Peribacillus sp. FSL E2-0218: one gene and its partner. The protein of the gene in region 1 interacts with the protein of each later gene in a pairwise test. Links are inferred from orthologs where the notes say so. Each region holds a gene or a part of one and is shown in the gene's direction. Other genes may lie near its edges.

Region 1 (10,404 bases):
ATAAAGAAAGAGTTCAGACCGGTGAAGTTGTCATCAATAAAGAAGTGAAAGAACAACATAAAACGATCAATGTCCCTGTTGAGCATGAAGAGGTGACTGTCGAGCATCGATCCGTTTCAGGACGTGAAGCGAATCTCGAACCTGGCAGCAGCATTCAAGATGGGGAAACGATACGTATTCCTGTCGTCGAGGAAAAATTGGAAGTATCAAAAAAACCAATCGTAACAGACGAAATCGTCATCAAAAAACATGCTGTTCAAGAAACCGAACAGGTTAAAGATACCCTGAAAAAGGAAGAAATTCAGCTTGATAGTACAGATGACTCGATCGTAAATGAAAAAAACGCAGCTGAACGAAGAGGCGACCGCTTCTAAGTGTAAAAAAATAAGCTGCAGCATGAAAAAAGGGCTTCGGAATGTTCCCCATTCCAAAGCCCTTTTTCATTTAACTTGATCACAGCATTACTTGATGAATCGCAAGAGTATGCGAAACCAGCCATTGTTTAAAAAGCAGCCCTTGGGGTATACCTACAAATAAGAAACGTTTCAGAAAATAAGGAGGAAGAGATGCATGGTTAAAGCATTATATGGTGTGTACGATACTAAAACAGAAGTATATCAGGCTATACAATCCTTAAAGGAAACAAGAAGACATGAAGGGGAAATAACCGTAATCGCCAATAAAAAGGAAGATTTCGATTTTGGCAATGAAGGAAGAAATCCGGATGTGGACGTCGTAACGAATGCCAATGAAGATTCCTTCTTGGATAAGATGAAGCATTTTTTCCTGAACGAAGGCTCTCGGGACATTAGGAACAGGCTGGGTGAATTGGGGCTTGCCGATAGCGAAGCGACCGCTTATATAAATGAGGTGGAGTCAGGGAAATTCTTGATCCTTACAGATGACCAGGCAGCCGCTTCCAAAGACATGCATGATGACGAATCCCTTATAGAAGATCCGCTAAAAACAGGAGTGGTGAACAACCCGGACCCGAATCTTTTTCCTGAGACGACTGCCAATGCCTATCAAACAAGGGAAGTTGAGGCACAGCCAGGGAGAAGCACAGAACTGCACGGAAATTCTTCCGATATTTTTGAAAATCAACAAGAGCTGGAAACGAAGCGGTCTCAAGAAAGGGAAATCAGGGCTAATTCCACTGAAAAATTTAAACAACAGGAGAAAATGGACCATGAAGGCACATTGACTAGCGACCCCCATGCCGACCCATTTTCAGCCGATGCCCAAAAAGAACGGAATGCAGAAAGATCTGTAAACCGTGATGTTAAAGAGGAAGAAGATCCGTTGGAGGACGATTACATCAAAAATAGAATCAATACCGATCATCTGTAAAGGCGCAAACTAACAGCCGGCCAAAGGCTGTTAGTTTTTGAATTTGAATGGAAACTCCTTTAGGCAAAGGAGTTTTTCGGCCAGGTACTAGCATTTCCCATTGCATTATTTGCTTGTTTATTGATAAAGCGACAAGGTATAATTACAGAGGAATTCTATTTCAAGTGAAGGAACAAGGAGGAAGAAAACATGGACAAAAACGTTTATGGTGTTTTTGACTCTAATCCGGAATTACTTGCTGCAATTCATGATTTACAAGCAAAAGGCGTGACCGGCATACAAATGACAGTCGCAGCTGATATAAAAAATGATGTGCAGCTCGGAAACGACCATACGGATATATTGATCATCGCCAATCAGGATAAGGATACTTTTTTAGAGAAAATCATCCATTTCTTCACAGAAGAAGGTTCAGGGGATTTGCGTACCTTTTTCACGAAATACGGGTACTCCGTAACCGAGACGAATGAGATCCTCGAAGAAGTGAAAGCAAAAAAATACATTCTGCTTCTTGATGAAGAAGTATCTGTTGCAGAAATGATGGCTGACCCAGATAAAGTGGTGCCGATGACGAAGTAAGCGAATCAAAAAAATAACAGCCTCCGAGGGCTGTTATTTTTTTAATCCTGATTCAAGGGCATTGATCATTTCCTGTTTTTCTTGATCAGATGAATTTTGCCAGATGACCTCGAATAATACTCCCAAGCCAGGCAGCATTTTTTCCTCGCCGTTTTGTATCGCATCGACAATCGTGTCTTCCAGCTGCTCCTGCGAATTTCCAGATACATTTTGGATGATCGCATTACGTAGGTTTAAATTCACAATTATTCCTCCTCTAACACATAATGACTGACATTAATAGCATTTCACAAACGGGCATGCAATATGTATGCGATTTGCGTTATAATAGGAAAATCAGTGTGAAGTCAAAGGAGCGTTTACCCTTGAAATATATCGAATCCGTAAAAAACCCGCAAGTCAAGCAATGGAAGAAGCTATTGACGAAAAAAGAGCGCGATAAGACAGGCAAATATTTAGTCGAGGGCTTCCACCTTGTTGAAGAAGCCTTAAAAGAAGAAATCGTCATGGAAGTCATCGTAAATGAAGAAACGGAAATGCCCGCCCATTTTAAATTGGAAGGCACGGAAGTCATTTATGTGAAACATGATATTATGAAAGCAATATGCGACACCGAGGCCCCGCAAGGAATTGCTGCGGTGTGTGAACAAAAAGTAATGAGCATGGAGTCCATCAATCCGGATAAACTATTATTGATTGATGCTGTTCAGGATCCGGGGAATATAGGTACGATGATCAGGACAGCGGATGCAGCTGGTATGGATGCAGTCATCGTTGGCGAAGGCTGTGCAGATTTATACAACCCGAAAGTGGTCCGTTCGACACAGGGAAGTCTATTCCGTATGCCAGTCATCAAAGCAAACCTATCCGAGGTCATCGAAGAGCTGAAACAGAAGGGGACGCCGGTTTATGGCACGGCTTTGGAAGGCGCTTCACCATTTGAAGAAGTCGAAAAAACATCCCGATTCGCCCTGCTTGTCGGTAATGAAGGCCAAGGTGTTTCGAAAGAATTATTGGCAAAAACGACTCAAAATCTCTATATTCCCATTTATGGAAAAAGCGAATCGCTTAATGTAGGGATCGCAGCCGGGATTTTAATGTATCATTTGCGAAAATGAATTTGAAACGGCCGCCGAATTATAATATAATGAAACAGAATTTTATAATGCAAACAACGATGACAAAGAGTAGTACCTTAAGTTATCCATATCCAGGGAAAAAATGCCTCGACTGAAAGCATTTTTATGGCGCTGCTTAAGTGAATTCACCTTTCGAGTTGGCATTGGGAAGACACATCGTCCGAAAAATGTTCCGGTGAAAAGCCGTTATTTTCATGAAGTGAGTGCAGGAGTTTTTTGTCCTTGCACTAATAAGGGTGGTACCGCGATACATAAACCTCGTCCCTTTAGGGATAGGGGTTTTTTTGTGTTCATTTTTACAAAAGGAAAATAAAGGAGGAAAACATGATGCAGGAACGATTACTAGAACTGCAGGAAGAAGCGTTGCAAAAAGTAACCGCCGCTTCCGAACTTAAGGAACTGAATGAAGTCCGGGTTGCTTATTTAGGGAAAAAAGGCCCGATCACTGAGGTATTGCGTGGCATGGGGAAGCTGTCAGCAGAGGAACGCCCGAAAATCGGGGCGCTTGCCAATGACGTCCGTGAGGCGATCGCTTCAAAAATCGAGGAAAAACAAAAGGCTCTTGAAACGGCAGCTGTCAATGCTAAGCTAGCAACGGAAACGATTGACGTGACATTGCCAGGACGTCCCGTAAACAGGGGGAACCATCATCCGTTAACACGTGTTGTGGAAGAAATTGAAGATTTATTCATCGGAATGGGATACACCGTTGCGGAAGGTCCGGAAGTCGAAAGCGACTACTACAACTTCGAGGCACTTAACCTGCCAAAAAGCCATCCGGCACGTGATATGCAGGACTCCTTCTACATCACGGAGGAAATCCTGATGCGGACGCACACTTCACCTGTTCAAGCAAGGACGATGAAAAAACATAAAGGTCAAGGCCCTGTTAAAATCATTTGCCCTGGGAAAGTATATCGCCGCGATAACGATGATGCGACACACTCCCATCAATTCCAGCAAATCGAGGGCTTGGTCATCGATGAGAACATCAGCATGAGCGATCTAAAAGGAACGCTTGACGTATTTGCCAAAAAAGTATTCGGGCAAGATCGTGAAATCCGTCTTCGTCCAAGTTTCTTCCCATTCACGGAGCCATCCGTCGAAGTCGATATTTCCTGTAAAATCTGCGGTGGTAAAGGGTGCAGCGTATGTAAAAAAACAGGCTGGATCGAAGTGCTTGGCGCCGGGATCGTTCATCCGAACGTCCTTGAAATGGCTGGGTTCGATTCCAAAAAATACTCTGGGTTCGCATTTGGAATGGGCGTGGAACGGATCGCGATGCTGAAATACGGTGTGGACGATATTCGCCATTTCTATACGAATGATGTTCGATTCTTAAAGCAATTCAACCATCACGAAGCATAAATTTTATTTTTATAAAGGAGGACCTACCATGTTTGTCTCATATAAATGGTTACAAGATTATGTTGACCTTTCAGGCATCAATGCGATGGAGCTAGCTGACAAAATCACGAAAAGCGGCATTGAGGTTGAAGGGGTGGAAAAGAAAAGTGAAGGGCTAAAAGGTGTCGTCATCGGCCACGTCATTGAACGTGAACAGCATCCAAATGCCGATAAATTGAATAAGTGCCAAGTTGATATCGGGGCAGAACATCCCGTTCAGATCATCTGTGGGGCACCGAATGTCGATAAAGGCCAAAAAGTCGCAGTCGCCACTGTTGGCGCAGTCCTTCCAGGTAATTTCAAAATCAAGAAAGCGAAGCTGCGCGGAGAAGAATCACACGGGATGATTTGCTCCCTCCAAGAATTGGGGTTTGAATCCAAGCTCGTTTCCAAGGATTATGCTACAGGCATCTTCGTCTTCCCCAATGATGTGGAAGTAGGAAAAGATGCATTGGAGGAGCTTGGTTTAAGTGATGAAGTGCTGGAACTCGGGCTGACTCCAAACCGTTCGGATGCTTTGAGCATGCTCGGTGTAGCCTACGAAGTGGGGGCTATCCTCGGCCGGGAAGTGAAATGGCCGGTCATCGAGAAAGAAGAAGCAGCTGAAAAAGCGACGGATTACATCAGTGTCAAAGTGGAAGCGAAAGAAGATAACCCGGTATACATCGCTAAAATCATCAAAGATGTAAAAATTGGTCCTTCACCGCTTTGGATGCAAACACGACTAATGTCGGCAGGTATCCGGCCGCATAATAATGTCGTCGATATCACGAATTACATCTTACTTGAATACGGCCAGCCGCTGCATGCCTTTGATTATGACCGTTTCGGTTCAAAAGAAATCGTCATCCGCAGGGCGAAGGATGCTGAAAAAATCGTAACGCTTGATGAAGCAGAACGCACATTGACACCGAATCATTTAGTGATCACAAACGGCAGCGAGCCTGTTGCGATAGCTGGTGTGATGGGCGGAGCCGATTCTGAGGTGAAAAACGATACGACGAACATCATCCTTGAAAGTGCCTATTTCGCAGGTACGGTCGTTCGTAAAGCTTCAAAAGATCACGGCTTGCGCAGTGAAGCGAGTGCACGTTTTGAAAAAGGCGTCGATCCGGCCCGTGTACGTGAAGCTGGGGAACGTGCGGCACAATTGATTGCCCAATATGCTGGCGGAACAGTCCTGCAAGGAACGGCAGAAGTGGACGAATTGACAATGGAACCTGCAGTCATCAGCATCACCCTTGAAAAAATCAACAAGCTTCTTGGAACAGACATGACCGTAACCGAAGTGGAATCCATCTTCAACCGCCTGCAATTCGGCGTGGAACTTGACAATGAAACGTTCACGATCACTGTACCGACACGCCGTGGGGACATTACGATTGAAGCTGACTTGGTCGAAGAAGCGGCACGTTTATATGGATATGATAACATTCCGACTACACTGCCGATCGGCTGTGCTACCCCTGGCCATTTGACGGACTATCAAATGAAACGGCGGAAGGCACGCCGTACACTTGAAGGAGCAGGCCTTTATCAAGCGGTGACCTATTCACTGACAAGCGAGGAAAAAGCAGCGCAATTCGCATTGGAAGCAAGAGAATCGATTCGATTAGCCATGCCGATAAGCGAAGAAAGAAGCCAGCTGCGTTTAAGCATCGTGCCTCAATTGCTTGAAGTCGTAAAATATAACAATGCCCGCCAACTGGATTCTTTAGCTCTATATGAAATCGGATCAGTATTCTTTAAACGGGATGACCACGAGCTACCAGATGAAAAAGAACATATCGCCGGAGCCATCACAGGCCTATGGGAAGCACATCCATGGCAAGGCGAAAAGAAACCGGTCGACTTCTTTGTAGCCAAAGGCGTGATCGAAGCATTATTCGATACACTTGGGTTAACGGATCAAATCAGTTACCGCCAAGCACAAATCAATGACATGCATCCAGGGCGGACAGCGGAAGTCCTGTTGAATGGTGATGTGATCGGCTTTATCGGCCAAGTGCACCCAACTGTCCAAAAAGACTTGGATATAAAAGAAACATATATTTTCGAACTTTCCTTAAAGGCATTGGCAGAAGCCGAAGTGGCGCCAATTGCCTACGAAACCATTCCGCGCTACCCATCGACAACACGCGATATTGCGCTCGTTGTCGATCAAGCGACAAAAGCCGGAGACATTCAAAACATTATTGAAGAAGCCGGAGGCAAGCTACTCAAGGAAGTAACCATCTTCGACTTATACGAGGGTGAAAGAATGGAGCAAGGCAAGAAATCCATTGCCTACTCACTGAAATACTTCGATCCGGAACGTACACTAACCGACGAAGACATTACAAAAGCGCATGAAAAAGTACTAGAAGCCGTAAAAGAAAAAGCCGGCGCAGAACTAAGAGGATAAAACAAAAAGACAGCTCCCTGAAACGCGGGAAGCTGTCTTTTTATGAACTCCCGAGTAAAGCACCCAAACTGGCGGGTAAACTGCAAAAAAAGCGGCTGTTCCCGGAAGAACGGCCGCTTCGCCTTTATTTATGGTATTTTTGTTGGTATAACCGCTTTGCTTTTTCGGTATTGGCGAAGTGGGTTTTCGTGAATTCGTGCAAGGAGTCCATTCCTTTTTCATGGATCAATCGTGCGGCGGCTTCGTCCACGGCAAATCCGGCTCCTTTCGGGATTTTGAATCCGGCTTTTTCACTTAGCAAATCAAAGCGTTTGACGAAGGCGTATCGTGCCAGGATGGATGCGGCGGCTACGCCAAGGTGGATGCCTTCCGCTTTTGTGCATAAATAAGTGGCGTTTGCCTGAAACCGTTCTTGGCCCTTCAAATAATTAAAAAATACATCAGGTTGGGCGAATTGGTCGATAAGGACAGCTTCCGCTTGCTCCGGCTGAATTTTTTGCATCAGAAGCTTGATCGCTTGGTTATGGAGGAGGGCCTTCATTTTTCCTTGTGACATCCCTTGAGCCTGCAGCGTATTATATTTGGGGTTATCGCAAGTAAGCAGGCTGAATGGCACGACATTCTTGATCTGTTTGGCAATTTCGATGATCTGAGGATCTTTAAGATTTTTCGAATCCTGAACACCAAGCTCCCTCAATAGGGGAAGCTGCTCCTTTTTCGCATAAACGGCTACGACCGTAATCGGGCCGAAATAGTCTCCTGTCCCAACTTCATCGGAACCTATCACGGACATCGTTCCGATATGGGCAGGCGGTGAATACCGGTGGACATTGACCGAAGAGGTGGATGCCGTTTTTTTCTTTGGCGCGGCGGCTGTAGCGGCCTGCTGCCATTTACCGGCTTCCAGTTCGGCATTCTTACCTTGGAAAAGGACCTTTCCGGATTTATAGGCGGTCACCGTGCATAGCGGCGGCTTGGCGGAAAAGATGCTCCCTGGCGGCTGTTTGGTGGCTAAGGATGAAGAATAATGAACTTGCATCGCTTTTATTTGGGCGGGATTGATGAGTAAAACAACATGGGACATAATCGGTAAACTCCTAACTTCATATTATTATTTAGGCAAGCTGCTTCTTAGTTCGTTTTCATTTGACAAATTATTGCAGTTTTTATACAAGAAATGACGTGGTACTCTCTTTCATGACGAAAAACTTCATGATATGATAGAATTAGGATTGTTTAGATTGGGGGCATCATTTTGTCAGACGATAAACGAAATAAAACAACAGTTGATATATACGGACAACCATATACAATCGTCGGAACAGAAAGCGCAAGCCATATGCGCCTGGTCGCTTCGATGGTTGACGAAAAAATGAGAGAAATCAGTATGAAAAACCCATACTTGGATACAAGCAAGCTAGCGGTACTAACGGCCGTAAATACCATCCACGAATATATTAAGTTAAAAGATGAACTAGACCAGCTTCAACTGGAATTAAAGAGAGAGAAGGACTGAGTACATGCTTGATTTAGCAATTCTGGCCATTCTTTTAATCGGTTTATTAATCGGTTTAAAGCGTGGCTTCATTTTACAGACTGTTCATATGACAGGGTTCATAGTGGCCTTTATCGTCGCATATGTGTTTTATGGAGATCTTGCTCCCAATCTGAAATTGTGGATCCCGTTTCCGACGATGAGTGATTCCTCGGCGCTTACTATGTTTTTTGAAACAGTCGGGCTCGAAACGGCGTATTACAATGCGATTGCCTTTGCCATCATTTTCTTTGCGGCCAAGATCCTTTGGCAAATGCTTGGCTCGATGCTCAATTTCATTACCCACCTACCGATATTGAAACAGCTGAATCGCTGGGGTGGCGGGATATTGGGCTTTATCGAAATCTATCTTATCATGTTTATTATATTATATATAGCTGCCATGCTGCCAATGGATTCGATCCAGAAGCCATTAGCGGGATCTTTTCTGGCAGAATCGATCGTGAAACATACACCGTTCCTTTCCGAACAAGTGAAAGAACTTTGGTTCCAAAAACCAGATCAATCATAATGACAGTTACCGAGGGCCTGCCTCCCTTTCTCAAAGTCCTGGATTTTGAATGGGGGAGGCCCCTTTTCTGTAATAGCGTGATCTTGCCTTGAATCATGGCAAGGAGCGGCCTGCTTGTACTTTACCTTCAAGAAAGGTATCTTTAAGAAAGAAAACAACGGATACCCTATTAATTTTTCGGCGGTGAAATAAATGACGATCAACAAAAAAGATATCATTAAACTATTGGAAAAAATTGCAATATACATGGAATTGAAAGGTGAGAATCCCTTCAAGGTTTCGGCTTTCCGCAAGGCGGCAGGAGCGTTGGAAACGGATGACCGGAGTCTTGCGGCCATCGAGGACTTCACGGCTTTAAATGGAATCGGGAAAGGTACGGCATCGGTCATCGAGGAGTATATCAATGAGGGGAAATCGACCGTGCTTGAAGAGCTTCAGGAGCAGGTGCCAAAAGGATTGATACCTCTGCTTCAACTTCAAGGGTTGGGCGGGAAGAAAATTGCCAAACTTCATAAAGAGCTGCATGTCAATGATGTGAATGATCTAAAAACCGCCTGTGAAGAAGGCAGGGTTGCGGCCCTGGCCGGCTTCGGAAAAAAAACGGAGGAAAAGATCCTGACAGCGATTGCCGAAGCAGGTTCGAGGCCTGATCGGCTTCCGCTTGCCTTCATGAGGCCAATTGCAGCTGATATTGAAACGGCTCTAGGCAACATGGAGCCTATCATTCGGTCATCGAGGGCTGGCAGCATCCGCCGCATGAGGGAAACGATCAAGGACCTCGATTTCATCATATCGACAGATCATCCCGAAGAAGTGAAGAATCAGCTTCTTGCTATATCAGGGATCAAGCATGTGATAGCGGCAGGTGATACAAAAGTATCGGTCGTGCTTGATTATGAATATGATATTTCTGTCGATTTCAGGATCGTGAAGGATAAGGAATTCATCACGACGCTGCATCATTTTACAGGTTCGAAGGATCATAATGTGAGGATGCGCCAGCTTGCTAAAGAACGAGGCGAAAAAATCAGCGAATATGGTGTGGAAGTGGCGGAAACTGGAGAGATCTTGACGTTCGAAACAGAAGAACAATTTTATCATCACTTTGATTTGCCATACATCCCACCGGAATTGCGTGAAGACGGAACCGAAGTGGAGCAATATGATGCAAGTGAACCGCTCATTTCCTTAGAGGCCATACAAGGTGATCTCCATATGCATACCACTTGGAGTGATGGGGCTTATACGATAGAAGAAATGATTGAAGCGTGCCGTGCAAAAGGCTATCGATATATGGCCATAACCGATCATTCGCAATATTTGAAAGTGGCGAACGGACTGACCGTAGAACGGGTCCGCGAACAAAAAAAGATCATTCAAGAGTTAAATGAAAAATACGATGATTTTACCGTGCTTTCAGGGATTGAAATGGATATTCTCCCTGATGGGACGCTTGATT
Region 2 (10,397 bases), 810 kb from region 1 along the record:
CTTCTGGAGATATTGATTGATTAAGCCACTGTTCGTATCAAATATCCAAAGCCAGATGATGGCAACGATGGAAACGGATACAGAGTAGGGGATGAAATAAGCAGTTCGGAATAGACCTGTCAGTTTCTTTGGCAGGGCATTCAGCAGCAGCGCTAAACCAAGCCCGACGGCGACAAGTAATGGCACACTGAAGAGGACGAACAAGAACGTATTTTTCAGTCCCTCAAAAAATAAATTGTGCAGATAGGATTCAGAGTCAAAAATATTCAGGTAGTTTTTAAGCCCGACGAACTCTTTGACCGGATTCAGCAAATCCCAATCGTGCAAACTGATCCAGACCCCATATCCAATCGGTGCTATGAGAAAAACAGTAAACAAGATCAAGTACGGTAAGACAAATAAACTGGAAGTGGCTTTCGATTTCCACGATGTTCGCTGCATAGGTTTCTCTCCTTATTAATCTCTGCGGTCGATATAATAATAGGAGGAAGCAAGTGATATTCACCTGCCGCCCCCTTCAAGTCATTTATTCAAGATCTGGTCGGCTTTTTTCGTTGCATCATCCAACGCCTGTTTTGGATCTTTTTTCCCTAATAACGCCAGATTCACTTCAGCCCATAATGGATCTGAGATCTGGCCCCAGTTTGCAATTCTTGGGGCAAACTTGGCGTATTCAAACGAAGCGGCAACCTTAGGCTGTTGAACCATGCTTTTAAATTCTTCATTTTGCTCATAGATTGCCTTGGAAGCAGGGGCTTGACCTGATTTTGCCCATTCCAATGTGTTCTTGGCAGCGAATTTCAGGAAATCATTGATGGCGGCCAACTTTTCTTTATCTTTAACAGTAGCGGGTATGACAAAATTATGACCATTTGCATATACCGCTTGTTTTTCCGTTCCCAATTGCGGCACTTCGGCAACCCCATAATTAATGCCTGCCTTGTCCCACTGCTCCATCATCCACGGTCCATTGAACTGCATCGCATTTTTGCCTTGAAGGAAAAGGTTCACTTCTCCATCTTGCTGAACATTGGCCGGGGACACCTTCTGCTTGTGGATAAGATCCGCCAGGAAGGTCAATGCTTCAACACCAGCCGGGCTATTGTAATCAGGCTTGCCATCCTTTAAAAATTCCCCGCCATTTTGATAGAAGATCGTCGGGTAAATGAACTGATTCGGCCAAAGAGTCGGCACGACATAGCCATATTGTCCCTTTGACTTGTCCGTTAACTTTTTCGCAAAACGGAGGAACTCCTCCCGATTCACCGGGGCCTTTTCAGGATCCAAACCAGCAGCCTTGAACAAGTCCTTGTTGTAATACAGAAGCAGGGGATGGATATCCAACGGGATCGCATATTGCTTTCCGTCCACTGTCCCGGCTCCCCAGGCCGTTTCGGAATAGTCCTCTTGTTTGATACCTGCAGATGCCACTGTCTCGCTAACATCTTTCACTAGATTTTTTTCCACATAGTTCGTTAACTGATCGGTATGCATGATTAATAGATCAGGAGCATTTTTTTGACCGGAAAATGCTACATCGACCGTTTTATAATAATCCGATTGCGGAACGATTTGCATATTCACTTCATATTCAGACTGCGATTTATTATAGTTCTCGACAATATTCTTCATTCTCGGGCCATCCGCACCAGAAAATGGTGTCCAAAATGTGATCTTTTTACCGTTGCCTTCATCACCGGAGGTCGAAGCTTTATCTTCATTGGAACAAGCAGCCAAAGATCCTATCGCAAGCGCTGTTGCCAGGACAGCGCCGATTAGCTTTTTCTTTTTCATCTAGGTTAACTCCCTTATGTTTATTTCGATCCACTTGAATACAATCAGGAATGGATGATCGTAAGACATCGTTCCCCTTCTATCAGCAACACACCTCCCGTTTTGATGAATGCGCTTTCAACTATCGATAAAAAATTTTAAGTAAAATTTTTACTTAAAATAAATATATACTTGGACCTATTTGTTGTCAACGGTTTTTCCCACACCAAAAATTAAAATTCAGACAACTTTGAAAAAGGGATGCCGTTACAATGGAGTCGGTTTGCCGATGCCAGATTCGCCCGCCGCCATTGGCCGGGGTGTAAAAGACACTAAAAAAAGTAGTCCATCAAACACCTTAGCGATTGCGTGTTTTGGGCTACTTGATGTGGATGATAGTGTCAAGCAAATGACGAAAGGCCGAATCAATCATCGGCTAAGCGGTCAGTGGACGACAAAATGGATTCCACGCGTTTTACATAGGGTGTAGAATCATAGGAAGAATACAATTGGCTTGCAAGCCTGATTGGATCACCAAAGAAAAACCGTTCGTATAACGTTTCTCTTGTACCAAATGAACTCATGCACATATCCCATGCCAAACGAAAAAGCTTAGTGCGATCTTCTGCATTTTTGGATGCGCCTTGCAAATATCGATCTAAATCTTTTCTGATCCCGGATCGGAACGCATTTTCTGTTGGGGTCGTCATTAACCCGCTTGCACCTAGCAATTGAATGATTTCCGTAAACCTTGGATAAATTTTGGGAAACAAATTACAGGCAATTTGAAGCGTTAATTGATCTGGCCTCATGTAACCCCATTCATCTACTTGCGCTTCCATTTCCGCTTTAAACAGCAAGGCTTTCATCGTCTCCAGGGCAACGATGATTTCGGTCGCTTTTTCTTGGACATGCTGATAGGCGCCAATATTTATCGTCTCGACGATGGATTGCACAATGCCTAGAATGAATTCAGTTTTAACGATCCGTCTGGCTACAACCTGATGCATGGTGAAAGCGGAAAATGAACTGGAATTCATGAAGGTATTGGAGATTTCACGATTATCAAAATAAAATACCCGATCCCAGGGGACCAATACATGGTCAAAAACAACAATCGTATCCATTTCTTCAAATCTCGAACTCAAAGGATGATCGAATGCAGATTCCCCGCCAACAAAGGAATCCCTGCAGATGAATTTCAAGCCCTTGCTGTTGCTGGGAATGCTGAATGAAAAACCTTGATCCTTCCCCCCGAATCCTGCTGCTGACAATACTAATATTTCATCCGTTATCCCGCCCTGTGTCGCCAATACCTTCGCACCGTTGATCACGATTCCCTCAGCATTTCTTTCGACGATTTTTGCTGCAATCGGCTCCTCCGCATTTTCAAAATGATAGTGGGCCCGGTTTACCTGCGGATCAATAAAAGTATGAGTGATCGATAAATCATTTTCGCGTGCATATTCATAGAAATTCGTTATATGTTCTGGATAACAATTCGCTTTGCCTGCCAATAAGCCTACAGAAGAAGCAAATGCCATGATGACCGTATTCATATAATCCGGACTTCTGCCCATCATCCCATTGTTCAGCTTCGCCCAATCTTGAATCATGGTGCGCCTGTTGACTAGATCATCGATTGTCTTTGGCTGTAAGTAGGACATTCCCACCGGTTTTCCCGTTAAGGGGGATAGATAAGTCATTTTTTGTTTGACTCGGTCTTCAAGCTGGAAATCATATAATTTTCCTTGGCTTTTCATGACACCCTTAAATGCAGGATGCTCCGAAATCTTTCCCGTCACAAGATCTCCATCGATCCATACAGTCGCTTTTAGCCGGTCAATCCGATCAATATACTGATTTCCGTTAATAGCTGCCATTTTTCCGCCCCTTCCTTCGTGATATCATATTAAGCTTTATTTTTCTTTGTTACGGAAATTCGGGGTGATTTGGCGAAACTTTCATGATTGCACCATTCCCTCTCATGCTTGGTTTGGTATGCCCTTAAACGGGACCCTTACACAACCATGATGTTTATCTGCCCTTCTTAACGGCTAAAGTATCCATACATCAAATCATATAAGGGGAGATTTTCTTGAATATATATGAACAGCAAAAAAATGGACAGCCCGGACAAACACAGCCAAGGCAGCCCGGCATCGAATCAAAGATGGATCCACTGCCGATTCAGCCGAAAGATTACAAAGGAAGCGATAAACTGAAGGACCGCGTCGCACTGATTACTGGCGGCGATAGCGGCATCGGGCGTGCGGTTGCGATGGCGTATGCAAAAGAAGGGGCCCATGTCGTGGTGAATTATTTGGATGAGCACAGTGATGCAGAGGAAACGAAGCAGCTGATTGAAGCGGAAGGCGTTCGCTGCCTCTTGCTGCCAGGAGATGTATCGGAGGAAGCGACCTGCAAGGAATTGATCAAAAAAACAGTCGACGAATTCGGCAAGCTGGATATCCTTGTCAATAACGCTGCGGTGCAATACCCGACGGAAAATATTGAGGATATCACGGACGAGCAATGGGACAAGACGTTCCGCACCAATATATATTCCGTATTCTACATGAGCAAGCATGCCGTCCCGCATATGAAGCAAGGTAATTCCGTCATTAACACGACCTCCATCAACCCGTACAGAGGACACGCTACATTGATGGATTATACGGCGACAAAAGGGGCAATCGTCGGCTTCACACGCAGTCTTGCCCAGAATGTGGCAAAGAAAGGGATCCGCGTCAATATGGTGGCCCCAGGCCCAATCTGGACTCCGCTCATACCGGCGACGTTCGACGAACAAAGCGTAGCGGAATTTGGCACGGAGGCACCGCTTGGCCGCCCTGGGCAGCCGGCAGATCACGCCGGGGCCTATGTACTGCTCGCATCTGATGAAGGAGCTTATATAACAGGACAGTGCATCCATATCAACGGCGGCATCACGATGTCTTCTTAACAAGCCTCAAACGACCGCAAGCCTGATGCTTCCGGTCGTTTCTTTTTCCTTAACACCAAACGATGATTCGATATGGCGTGGTTTGGGCAGGGATGCTTTTGGTGGCAGGTCCATAGATGACAATGAGATTTCGGTTTTCAGGAGATCTCGAAAAAGGTTGCCCGTTTTGTAAAACGATTTGCGTGAACGAGGAAAGATTCAATCGCAATTGACCATCCCGGCTCTCCAGCTGGTCGTTAAAATAATCCACCTTCACATTTTGATATGGACGATCCTTCACCATGATAAGTGCCCGATATTGCGGCGGGTAAATAAGAGGAACAGCCGCATTTTCATCATAATATCCAGTTACCCGATCACCTACCGACACCATTGCCTGGTCGACGAAGTACGTGCGGGGTGACACGACGAAATTCACGGATGTCCCCCTATCTTCCACCGATACTAATTTATAGCAGCCCTCCCGCTCACCATTTTGCCCGGTTGGAAAATCACTGACCATGGTGACGATTCCATGAAACGGTTTAAAACTAATCATGACCCAATCCCTCCAATAAACGTCCCAAAATGATATCCTTTTAATTTATGTGCAATGATTACCTATCGTTCATGATTGATTGCAACTTAATGGTATGAGTTGCTTTTAGATGCTCAAAATAAGATAAGGAAAGCTGGAAACGGAGACCTGGGCAAAAGATTTGGCAATAAAATTCAAAAAATATATTGAAATATCAATTTTATTTAGATATAATACGAAATGGTCTTAAATATTAGTTTGTCTACAATTTTTAGAAAATTTAATTATTTTTTAAAATAGTAAATTATGGGTAAATTCATGGAGGTTTTAATGTGTCTAATAAAGTGCCATCTTCATTCATAGTAGTGATCGGTTTCATGCTGTTCGCTTTATTCTTTGGGGCAGGAAATTTAATCTTCCCGCCAATGCTTGGTCAATCGGCAGGAATGAATGTCTGGATTGCCAATGCCGGGTTCTTGGTAACGGGAGTCGGACTGCCTTTACTCGGTGTAATGGCGCTTGGCTTTTCAGGAAAAGATGATTTACAGTCGCTAGCGAGTCGCGTACATCCGGTGTTTGGGATTGTCTTCACAACCGTTCTATATTTAGCGATCGGGCCGCTATTCGCAATACCACGAACAGGTAACGTATCCTTTGAAATCGGTGTGAAACCTTTCTTACCCGAAAATCCAGGACCACTGCCTTTAATCATCTTCACCATCATCTTTTTCACGGTAACGTGTCTTCTTTCGCTCAATCCTGCGAAAATTGTCGAAATTGTGGGGAAAGTTTTGACACCGATCAAGTTAACGTTCATTGGAATTCTCGTGGTGGTCGCATTCGTTCATCCAATCGGGGACTTTCAAGCACCTGCCAGTAACTATACCATTCAACCATTTTTCAATGGATTCAAAGAAGGGTATTTAACGATGGATACACTTGCATCCTTTGTTTTTGGTATCATCATCATTAATGCCATCAAAGCAAAAGGCGCCACAACAAAAAAACAAATCATGATCGTTTGCGGAAAAGCAACCGCCATTGCTGCCATCATCCTTGCAACGATTTATACGGCCCTTTCCTATATGGGAGCTTCCAGCGTAGAAAAGCTGGGACATCTGGACAACGGAGGGATCGTCTTGGCCAAAGTATCGGATTACTACTTTGGGGCGTACGGCGGAATCCTATTGGGACTAATGATTACGGTAGCCTGTATAACGACAAGTGTAGGACTGATAACGTCTTGCTCGACATACTTCCATAAACTATTCCCGAATCTGCCATACAAAACCATTGCGATCAGCTTATCGGTCTTCAGTGCAATAGTTGCCAATATCGGCCTGACCCAGCTCATTGCCATTTCCGTACCTGTGATGACAGCCATTTACCCGTTGGCCATCGTATTGATTTTCTTAACATTCTTCCATTCTCTATTCAAAGGGAAACCGGAAGTGTATCAAGGCAGCTTACTGCTGACCTTCATCGTCAGCTTATTTGATGGATTAAGCGGAGCTGGCATTCACATTTCATTCATCGATACTTTCTTTAATGCAATCCTTCCTTTATATGGGGAAGGACTAGGATGGATCATCCCGGCCATCGTAGGAGGACTCGTCGGTTACGCCAGCAGCCTCATACGCCCGAGCCACAACCATCAAATCGACTAATAAAAAAACAGCAAAATAATCTGTCCAGGATCCTGGACAGATTATTTTTGTTTTTATTCTTGTTTTGCTGTTGGCTGAATTTTTCGTGCCGGGACGGGGTCTCGCGCGCTGGGGCGAATTCTCACTCCACTCGGACGGATTATCGCCAGTTTGATCGGTCGTTAACTTTTTATTTCGTTCCGTAATTGCCTCAGTTGTTGAAAGATTTGTCCGCGGTGATGGGATTCGTGTTCAATCAAATGGTAAACGACCCATTCAGGTGTGACGTCATATTTTTCAAGTATTCTTGGTTTACGCCAGTCATCCAGGTCCATTGTTTGGAAATATGAGAGGAAAACTTTGCGTACCCGGTTCAGGCGGTCCACGTGTTCTTCTACAGTTTGTCCCTCCATATGGGTCAGGGAGCCATCCGCTGAACGGCTGTCTGCCGGAAACAGGGCAAGTATTTCCGGGTCCCATTCCCTGACAAGCACTTCTTCGTATAACCAATCCGCCTCGACCAATGCAATGTGATAAAGCAGCGAGCCAATCGTTTGCCGTTCAGCCGTCTTCGTATCGATTATAGCTTGGCTGACGCCGGTTAATTGCGATAGGATCGTACGGCGTACATCTTCCAAACACCAGAGCCACCGCCCAATTTCTCCTTCATATCCCGGTAATGCAGTGATTCTTAATTCCCTTTTCTCCAATTCAATTCCCTCCGCTTTCACGTACATTCTTGGCATCCAATACCTGGGCCGTGTCCTTCCATTCGTAAACCAAAAGCGTTAATGCTTCGCCGGCTATTTTGATGGGTTCCGACTTAATCACCTTTGCTCCAAATGCTTCATAAAAAAATCGGGATTTGTTTCGATCGAGCACTTCGACCAAAATCGAATGAAATCCCAGCTCTTCCAATTTCAAAAACAGTTGCTTCAGAAGCTTTTTGCCTATGCCCATTCCTTGAAATTCTTCGAGGATATATATGGCGGTTAAGTCACCGGAATCTGCAACCGGATTTTTTGCCCTTTTTCCGCCATTAATGAACCCGACAATCCTTCCATCGCCATTTTCTGCTAAGTAAACGTGATTCCCTTCATTCGATATATTCTCTATCCATGAAGCCTTTCTTTTGTGGTAGGACAGTTTCGCTAAAAAATCGTTCGGAATGATATTTTTATAAGTCGTTCTCCAACTGTCTACATGTACGATCGCTATCCCTTCTGCATCGGCGACCGTTGCCTCCCTTATCAGCATATCGAACCCCCTCATCTGTATCCTTTATAGTGAAATTCGTTGAAGGATATGGGTATTCCTCTTTTCCTTCCTTATTCCATAACAAAACAAAAAGAGCAATCCTCAGATTGCCCTCTCGTTCGCTTATTCGCTTTTTGGCACTCGCTCTTAATTTCCCAAAAAAAGATTGGCTCTCATTCCCTCAGATATACGCCTGCTTAGTAGATGATCCAGTTCCCGTTCTTGTTCAACCATTATCCGTTGCTCCAATTTTTGAGCATATAGTGCATAACCGATCCCATGAGCCTGAAACATTGCTTTTTCCATTGCCGACGTGTACGTTAATTCGAGAAAATTGATGAAGAATCAATCCTTTCCAGTTTAAATTTCGTTTTCATCTTATCATTCCGCCCGATAACTGACAAAGTGACTCAGCCTTCATATTCATTGATAATCCAGATTCTCGGCCGCCAGTTCAGCTCACGGAGCATGGAAACGCCGAATCGCTCTAATTTCCTCTATTTTCCTTTTTTTGATTTTTGTGATGCATGGCTTATACAGGTAAACAATGTAAAAAACCCCCACGAACCACGACTGTCGTTAATGGGGGTTGGATAATTATTTATAGGACCCGAATATTTCCTCTGCCAATCTCCGGCCTGTCGGAGTAGCCGCAAGGCCTCCCTCTGCCGTTTCGCGAAGGGCGACTGGCATGGTCTGCCCAATTTTATACATCGCATCGATCACTTCGTCGCATGGAATGCGGCTCGTTATGCCTGCCAGTGCCATGTCTGCTGCCGTTATCGCGTTAGATGCTCCCATCGCGTTACGTTTCACGCAAGGAACCTCAACTAAACCAGCCACGGGATCGCAAACAAGGCCAAGCATATTTTTCAATGTAATCGCCATCGCCTCTGCAGATTGACTAGGCGTACCTCCGGCTAGCTCCACAATCGCAGCTGCCGCCATTCCGCTTGCCGAACCGACTTCTGCTTGACAGCCTCCAGCTGCCCCTGAAATCGAGGCGTTGTTCGCAACGACAAAACCGAACGCTGCCGAGGTGAAGAGAAATTCGATCATTTCTGCCCTCGTCGGATTCAACTTTTCCTTCACAGCAAATAAGGTACCGGGAACCACACCTGCAGACCCCGCAGTGGGAGTGGCACAAATCATTCCCATCGCTGCATTCACCTCGTTCGTGGCAACAGCTTTGCTGACGGCATCCAAGAGCAGATTGCCTGCGAGAGCCCTGCCCGTCTTCATATAATTTTGCAACAGGACCGCATCTCCGCCAGTTAGGCCTGTAACGGATTGCACTCCCTTAAGTCCTCTTTCGACCGCTTGTTCCATGACCGTCAGATTCCTGTCCATTTTTTCAATGATTTGCTCCCTCGACAAGCCTGAGAACTCCATTTCTTGCAAAATCATGATCTCTGCGATTTTAACATTCTTACTTTCAGCTAGTTCAACCAACTCTGCTACATTCCGGAACATATCTCTACCTCCACATCTATACCAACATTCTTGAATTTTCTTTATTCGACCATTTTAATGACTTGCAAAACGTTTTCCAATCCCTCAAGCTCTTTCATGATTTCAAGCTTGATCTTCTGATCCACTTCGATCACCATGAGGGCCATCTGGCCTTTTTCTTTTCGTGAAACTTCCATATGACCGATGTTAATTTCGTGATTGGCCAACACGGTTGAAACGGAGGATATGATCCCGAACACATCGTTGTGCACAACCAGAATGGCTGGATTTTCGCCTGACAATTTAAGCTTAAATGTATTCAGCTCCGTTATTTCGATTGTACCCCCGCCTATGGAGATTCCAACAAGCTCCAATTCCTTCTCTTCATCGAATAGCCTGATCTTGACTGTATTGGGATGGTCCATCACCGTATCCTCGATTGTAAAGGTAACCTCCATGCCCGCTTCTTCCGCAATGGTTAAGGAGGAAGGGATCCTTTCATCATCGGTATCGAAATCCAATATCCCGCCAACGACAGCAACATCCGTGCCGTGTCCCCTGTAGGTTTTTGCAAAAGAACCGTACAAAGAAATGATGGCTTTATTAGGTTGCTTCCCGAATAATGTCCTTGCCACTCTGCCTATTCTGGCAGCTCCTGCTGTATGTGAACTGGAAGGTCCGATCATCACGGGACCGATTATATCAAATGCAGATCTGTATTTCATTGTGTACCGCTCCTTTTCTGGCACTAAACCGACATTGTTTATGCCGCTTTTTGTTCTTCATT

What was found.
Region 2: the proteins of pheS (region 1) and brnQ interact in binary tests that used the Escherichia coli proteins (3 or more experiments, as listed by UniProt). The link is inferred for Peribacillus sp. FSL E2-0218 from one-to-one orthologs.

The regions. Positions count from the first base shown.
Region 1 is NZ_CP150304.1:3,600,883-3,611,286, reverse strand. What follows is about bases 2,508-5,415. They hold pheS (phenylalanine--tRNA ligase subunit alpha), read left to right. Parts: upstream 2,508-3,395; coding sequence 3,396-4,436; downstream 4,437-5,415. Other genes in these bases: pheT (phenylalanine--tRNA ligase subunit beta), read left to right, coding at 4,465-5,415; MHI53_RS17360 (RNA methyltransferase), read left to right, coding at 2,508-3,047. Also shown: MHI53_RS17380 (YsnF/AvaK domain-containing protein), read left to right, coding at 1-374; MHI53_RS17375 (general stress protein), read left to right, coding at 571-1,350; MHI53_RS17370 (general stress protein), read left to right, coding at 1,540-1,929; small acid-soluble spore protein SspI, read right to left, coding at 1,963-2,172; more of MHI53_RS17360, read left to right, coding at 2,295-2,507; more of pheT, read left to right, coding at 5,416-6,879; rnhC (ribonuclease HIII), read right to left, coding at 7,004-7,963; cell division protein ZapA, read left to right, coding at 8,135-8,395; MHI53_RS17335 (CvpA family protein), read left to right, coding at 8,400-8,945; DNA polymerase/3'-5' exonuclease PolX, read left to right, coding at 9,138-10,404.
Region 2 is NZ_CP150304.1:4,408,671-4,419,067, forward strand. What follows is about bases 4,854-7,754. They hold brnQ (branched-chain amino acid transport system II carrier protein), read left to right. Parts: upstream 4,854-5,587; coding sequence 5,588-6,922; downstream 6,923-7,754. Other genes in these bases: MHI53_RS21270 (hypothetical protein), read right to left, coding at 4,854-5,276; MHI53_RS21280 (DinB family protein), read right to left, coding at 7,084-7,638; MHI53_RS21285 (GNAT family N-acetyltransferase), read right to left, coding at 7,613-7,754. In the rest of the region: MHI53_RS21250 (sugar ABC transporter permease), read right to left, coding at 1-441; MHI53_RS21255 (ABC transporter substrate-binding protein), read right to left, coding at 523-1,794; hpaB (4-hydroxyphenylacetate 3-monooxygenase, oxygenase component), read right to left, coding at 2,199-3,656; MHI53_RS21265 (SDR family oxidoreductase), read left to right, coding at 3,872-4,738; more of MHI53_RS21270, read right to left, coding at 4,788-4,853; more of MHI53_RS21285, read right to left, coding at 7,755-8,158; MHI53_RS21290 (hypothetical protein), read right to left, coding at 8,306-8,464; sdaAA (L-serine ammonia-lyase, iron-sulfur-dependent, subunit alpha), read right to left, coding at 8,756-9,631; sdaAB (L-serine ammonia-lyase, iron-sulfur-dependent subunit beta), read right to left, coding at 9,673-10,335. UniProt on the Escherichia coli protein: Liv-II branched chain amino acid transport system, which transports leucine, valine and isoleucine. Also acts as a low-affinity threonine transporter.